3 regions of the Ohtaekwangia kribbensis genome follow, and region 2 is predicted to be linked to each of the others. Evidence: riboswitches for the same ligand, from Rfam matches in the RefSeq annotation. Region 2 holds a riboswitch; each other region holds the start of a gene.
The links. Region 2 has a riboswitch for S-adenosylmethionine ahead of ACFQ21_RS07620 (hypothetical protein). Riboswitches for the same ligand answer to the same signal wherever they lie in the genome.
Positions count from the first base shown of each region.

Region 1: it holds a riboswitch for S-adenosylmethionine, as region 2 does, so the genes downstream of both, ACFQ21_RS27565 (homocysteine S-methyltransferase family protein) here and ACFQ21_RS07620 (hypothetical protein) in region 2, are expected to answer to the same signal.
Region 3: it holds a riboswitch for S-adenosylmethionine, as region 2 does, so the genes downstream of both, ACFQ21_RS26850 (phytanoyl-CoA dioxygenase family protein) here and ACFQ21_RS07620 (hypothetical protein) in region 2, are expected to answer to the same signal.

Region 1 covers NZ_JBHTKA010000015.1:169,277-171,549, forward strand. The annotation lists gene ACFQ21_RS27555 (LVIVD repeat-containing protein) at 1-321, shown strand, start outside; gene ACFQ21_RS27560 (hypothetical protein) at 376-1,053, shown strand; SAM riboswitch class I at 1,094-1,220, shown strand; gene ACFQ21_RS27565 (homocysteine S-methyltransferase family protein) at 1,274-2,273, shown strand, end outside; gene metH (methionine synthase) at 2,268-2,273, shown strand, end outside.
Region 2 covers NZ_JBHTKA010000001.1:1,900,850-1,903,122, forward strand. The annotation lists gene ACFQ21_RS07615 (T9SS type A sorting domain-containing protein) at 1-687, shown strand, start outside; SAM riboswitch class I at 924-1,032, shown strand; gene ACFQ21_RS07620 (hypothetical protein) at 1,314-2,246, shown strand.
Region 3 covers NZ_JBHTKA010000014.1:223,375-225,647, forward strand. The annotation lists gene ACFQ21_RS26845 (ATP-grasp domain-containing protein) at 1-561, opposite strand, end outside; gene ACFQ21_RS26850 (phytanoyl-CoA dioxygenase family protein) at 603-1,451, opposite strand; SAM riboswitch class I at 1,765-1,876, opposite strand.

The DNA of each region.
Region 1 (2,273 bases), on a different contig from region 2:
GAGATAATCGACATCACCAATAAAAATAATCCTTCGCTGATTGCTAACTACCCGATGTTATCACCACACGGTCTTGGTGTCGATGGTAATCTGTTGTTCATCTGCGAAGGCGAACATGGTCTTAAAGTATTCGATATTCAAAATGAACGATCTATACAGCTGAAACACCACATCGAAAATATACATGCCTACGATGTTATACCCAATAATGGTATTTTGTTGCTGACAGGAGAAGACGGTGTATTTCAATACCGCTATGATCAGCAAACCGGTACGCTCATCTTACTAAGCAAAATCCCCGTGTCGCGTACGGAAGTATAGCATTGCTGATAACGATTAACCAATAACGATTAACCAATAACGACTAACGCCCCGGTGACACGTACAACTCTATCTCTACTACTCGCCTTACTAGGTACGATCGCCCATGCCCAGGATTCACTTCGCTATCAGAAACTAGTGCCGAGGCATGCGTTGAAATTCAGTCCGTTTCATTTGATTAATTTTTATCCAACACTCGAGTTCTCATACGAGAAGAAAATTACCCGCACGTTTACAGCACAGGCAGAGTATGGACATGTGATCAACTATACGAACCAGGATGAATCGTATCGCGACAAGCGCGGCTATAAAATGAAACTCGAAGTGCGAAAATACTTTGCACCTATTGTATACCGAAGGTTGATTTTTTATGGTGCAGCCGAGTATTACAAAAACGATATTGAATTCGACAGACTATTCCGCCAGCAGGAATGTTTTGGTAATGACTGCGAGCATACCATTATACGCTATCACTATTACCCGGTGCAGTATAATGAACAAGGCTTCAGTGTAAAGTTTGGACTGATCAAGTACTTTTTCTCCGATTTTTTTCTCGATGTAAACTCCGGGTGGACCATACGATTTGTTGACTATGATGAGGTAAGACCAAACGGTATACCGGCCTTTCCGGAAGGAATGGAAGATGATTTGTTTTTTGATATACCCAATGAAGAAGATCGTGTGGTACCCTGCCCGGTGTTAGGTATCAGAATAGGGTATCGTTTACGGTAAGTTGTTTTGTAGTTTCATTCCTATTCATTTTCTTTGCCAAAGCTTATCCAGAAAGACCGAGGGAATGGGCCCGATGACGTCTTAGCATCCTATTCGTTAGCTATGTTAACGAATGTTGTGCTAAATCCCTTTCGTTACTTTGCATGATGTAACGGAAAAGATAAGTTAACCCACCTTACAGTGGCTCTCTGGATAGCAATAACTAAACGCGGAGGGCTTTATGAAAATCGAAGACATTTTAAAGGAACGTATACTCGTGATTGATGGTGCTATGGGTACCATGATCCAACGGTATAAACTTGAGGAAGAAGATTTCCGGGGAGAGCGTTTTAAAGATCATGGCTTCCCGCTCAAAGGAAACAATGATATTCTTTCAATAACTCGTCCTGATATTATCAAAGCTATACATCGCCAGTACCTTGAAGCGGGTGCTGATATTATCGAGACCAACACATTCAGCGGTACTACCATCGCGCAAGCCGATTATCACCTGGAAGACGCGGTATATGATCTGAACTATTACTCAGCAAAAATAGCGAAAGAGGTAGCCGAAGAATTTACGAAGAAAGATCCCAGCAAACCTCGCTTTGTAGCAGGTGCTATGGGGCCAACCAATAAGACGGCTTCCCTTTCACCAGATGTAAATAACCCTGGCTTTCGTGCCATTACATTTGATGAACTCGCACTCGCATTCAAGCAACAAGCGAAAGGACTTATTGATGGCGGAGCAGATATACTCTTGCTTGAAACCATCATTGATACACTCAATGTAAAAGCAGCTTTGTTTGCTATACAGGAGTTGTTTGATGAGATAGGAAGAAAGTTACCCATCATGGTATCGGGTACAATAACGGATGCGAGTGGTCGCACACTTTCCGGACAAACCACCGAGGCATTCCTGATTTCGGTTTCGCATGTACCCTTACTAAGTATAGGATTGAACTGTGCGTTGGGTGCGAGCCAGCTAAGACCTTACCTGCAAGTACTCAATGAGAAGGCTCCGTACTTCGTGAGTGCTTATCCGAACGCAGGACTTCCCAACGAGTTTGGTCATTACGATCAGACACCCGAGGAAATGGGACAACAGGTTGAAGTCTTTTTGAAAGAAGGACTGATCAACATTGTTGGCGGTTGCTGCGGAACAACACCCGAGCATATTAAACTGATTGCTGAGATAGCGAAGAAATATAACCCCAGAGGAGTAGTAGAAGAACATGTCT
Region 2 (2,273 bases):
ACAAATATAACGACCACCACGGCCAGTGGAACAGGTGGCTGCAATGAAAACACTTGTACTACACGCGCAAGCACAGCCAGCGGTACAGCAAACTCCGGCATTATAGGCAGTGCAGGCAATACACCACTACCTGTTTCATTACTATATTTTAAAGGATTGAACAATGAGCAAACACATGCCATTGAATTGCATTGGGCAACGGCTACGGAGATCAACAACGATTATTTTACCCTGGAGCGCTCGGCCAATGGTGAAGAATTTATAACGATCGGCACCGTAAAAGGAAGTGGAACATCACAACTTACAAACAAATATCAATTTACAGATGACGGAGCAAAGGCGGGAGTATATTACTATCGACTCTCGCAGACCGATCTGGATGGCACCACAGTCCGCTTCAAAGTTATACGGATTGAATTCGATGGACCGGCAGAACCATTTGCATCTGTATATCCGAATCCTGTTAACCAGGACGATGATGTTACAGTCGACCTGATTGATGTTCCGGATGGCGCATATACCATCACTATTCTCGATCCGCAAGGTATCCAGGTAGCACAAACAAAGTTGCAAGTGTCTCAATCCGGATCGGCAACCCTCCGGCTAAGCGCATTGCTGAGTGGAGTATATATAGTCAGAATTACATCTGCAGCCTGGTCAGCAAACCGAAAACTCGTTATTCACTAACGTTTTCGGGACAATCACCAACTGCTGTCTAATCCACAAGCAGTACAACACACTATATAGTATAGATAATAATAATGAGCGGGTCGCACCGGATGATGCGACCCGCTTTTTCATTCTATTCAATTATCATCACATTTTTTAAAAAATTTAAAAAAAAGCAAGTTTTGTTTGTGGGGTAATACTTTAAAACTAATTTTGTCTATCGATTTAGTAGATAATCAATTCCCACCAGATTGATTTTATACAGAAGAAGGGAGAGAATAGGCTCGATGATCTTCTAGCAACCTGTCATCCACCACTGATAAGGTGCTAACTCCTACCAATATAAAATTGGAACTATAAAATTTGAATTACATGAAAACCAAAGAGATGTTTATTCATCGGGAAGACAGCTATAGGCTGCACAAAAATTTTTCTTCGCCTACATTTATCGGCTACAGCTGTTGTTGCCGTTGTTGATTCTCAAATCATTCTATACTGTCCTGAGTGCAGTGTAGTCTCTATACATGGCTTTCGGATGCACGAATATCAGCAGGCATATTGGTGGTACGTCTGTAGATAAAGGTGCATTCCGTAGCCGCCTATTTTCCTTTACGCATTCACTACATCTTACTAATTACACAATTATGAAATCATTCATTTCAGTAATAGCTTTCTATTTTCTGATACTTTCGGCCAGTGCCGCCTGGGCACAACAAGCACCTGCAAACAAAGTCGTTGTAACGGGTGTACGATTCGCATATCCTTTAGTGGAAAAATGGATTAAAGACTATAAAGAAGTTAATCCACAGACCGAAATTATTATTGAGTCTCGCACTACAACCGATCCTGCTAAATATGATTTACTTATTGAAGCATACGAGCCGGAGCCTGCTGTAAAAGAGACTCGCGAGTATTTATACCTTGCCCGCTATGCCGTTGTACCGATAGCCAACGCTAACTCCGCTTTCGCTAAAACATATCGTGAAAAAGGACTTACCAACGACCTGATCAAACAGATATACTTTCACGATATTCTGGCCGACAAATCAGATGCAAAAACAATTAAAGCACCTTTCACGATATATACCCGCTTACAGAAAGCAGGTGCTCCCACCACCTTTGCACAACACTTTGATTACACGCAACAGAATATTAAAGGGAAAGCCATTGCCGGAGCCGATGAACACCTGATCAAAGCATTGCAAAAAGACTCTACCGCTATATCCTATAGCACACCATCTTTATTATACGACCTAAAGACACGCCACCTGGTGCCGGGTGTAGCGGTTATACCGGTTGATCTCGATGGCAACAACAAGATCAACGAGCGCGAAAGAATATATAGTGACCTTGATACAGCATTGAAGGCATTGGAGGAAGAAGATGTAAAGAATGTTCCAATCGGTCATCTGCATATCTCGATCAGTAAAATCAATGAACGTCCGGAGGCATTAAAGTTTCTCCTCTGGATACTCCAGAACAGCCAGGACGATCTACACGATTTCGGATACCTGAAACCTGACCAGAAACGCTTCGACCAGGAGAAAGAAAAATTTGAACAGCGCGCGCTGAAGTAAACACCTGCCATACTCCAACACAATCCT
Region 3 (2,273 bases), on a different contig from region 2:
CTCTTGCACCAGCCATGACTTATCGTTTTGTAAATGCAGTTCATCTTTTACGAGGGCATTCACCAGTTCGTTTGCACTTTCAAAGCGCATGGTAACAGCAGGATCGCTGATGCCATTACTCTTTATAATGATTGGGAAGCGAAGTTCATTGCTGGCGGCCAGCAACTGGTCAATGCTGCTCACGATGCGTGTTTTCGGAAAAGGTATACCCAGCGAAGCGAACAGGGCCAGTTGTCGCGACCGGGTACTGATAATCTCCGTAACGCGCGACCCGTTTACAACCTGACTGCTGTTGTGTACACCACTTACCTTTTCCACATGTTTTACATATTCTACGGTTTGAGCAATACCCAGTGCGTTGTGCGCCAGGTAAGGTGGTGAACTCATGTCGTTGAACACGAGGCTATAGGGCACTTCATATTGGGCAGGATCATACAGGTGGTCTGCCGGATTTATTATTTCATAGGGAATTCCCCGCGTCAGCAGCTTTTCAAACAAGGGATTATATTGTTCAGGGTGGCCGTATATAATGCCGACCGGTCTTTCAAAAAATGTGAACATGGTTGTAGTTTAATTTTAGCGTAACAGTTTTATATAGTCCATCAGGCAGCCTTGCGGAATGCCGGAATAAGATTTTTATGTTTCTTACTTCCTACCAGTGGCAGCAGGTGCAGGTATAGCGGTGTTGTGCTTTGCTCCGTTTTAGGTTTATACTTACCCACGATCATCGGTATATACATTACTCTTCTGCGACTGGCTGCACCGGTCAGTGGCGATGGCGCCACGCGATGCCATATTCTGCCATCGTGAATAACGAGGTCGCCTGCTTTTGCTTCTACCAATACCTCGTCTTTATCGCCATAGTTATTCAGGTAGTATTTTTTTCGGAAGAGTAAATCCCACAGTCCTTGTTTATGGGTGCCGGGCAAAACGCGGAGTCCGCCTTTATCGGCTGTAGAATCATCCAGGTAAAAGCCGATGTTTAACATAGGCGCTACTTTCTTACCGTAGAATATATCACGTGCGCTATCGGTATGCCAGCCCATGTGGTAGAAATTACTTCCTTCTGTATTGACATAGTGATTGAATACCACACCATCTTTCTCTTCGAGACCGAGGCGTGCGCCTTCCGGCATTAAGACTTTTAATGCCTGCAGAGCCGGGTTGTTGGCGAATGCTCTTACGGCATCGCTGTGTTGATTGGTAAATGCAAAACGTTGTACAATGGTATCACCATTTTCATCTGTACCATATTTGATCGGCACACCATTTACTTTCTGAACATTTGATTTTACCCACTGGCGTTGCACCTGCTCGGTAGAGTTAATAATAGTATCAACAGTTTCCTGTGACGCATAGTTTTCAAAGTGAATGAAGCCGTTCTTTTGAAAGAACTCAATTTGTTCTGTTGTTAATGTACCTTCGAATGTGAATTTTTTATAAGAAGCCATGATCGTTCAATGTTAAGGTGGACGTATAAGTATATATTTAGTAAGGGTGTGATGAATTCAGTGCTCATCAACATCGGTATAGTATATGGAAACAGTTCATTTTCATACGCTTGTTTTTTGCGGTACAAAATATTCCCTGTGCATTCCCCGCGCGAGGATGCAGTGTTTGCAAGTCATTAAAATTTCTATAGGGGATTTTTGAAAAGGCGAAATCAACAACAACAGTTGTTCATACAGTAATTCATGTTGATGGCCTGGGCGTACATACTGTTACGAACGGAGAAATTTTTTGTGTGTTTCATGTTGGTTAAAAATTTTATAGTTCCAATTTTTTTTATTGGTAGGAATTAGCACCTTTTCAACCTGCGGTTGATAGGTTGCTAGGGGATCGCTGAGCCTAGTCTCTACTCCCTTCTGTATAAAACCAATCTGGTGAGAATTGATTTGTCTACTAAATCGATAGACAAATATCAGTATTAATCGTTAACGTGCAAATCTTTTTGAAAAAAATATTTAGAATTTTAAAGCACCGCTATAATTCATTGGCTGCCATGATTTGCGAATCGATGTCAGAAATAGTTCGTCATCTACTTCAAAAATGGGCTACCGCGCCCAGTCATAAATTTTCATGGTAAAAAGCAGTTGCCTGGTATTACGCAGAAGAGCGGGCCTTGCAGTGCTCCGAACAAACGAGCAGGTTGATCCAATGGTAGTTAAGTTCCATAATGCGTGGGTTCAGGTATTTCTTCAGAAGCAATAAAGATACCACATTGTATACATGTAAAGAGCCCGCAGTATAGCGAGCTCTTCATCCCCGGCATT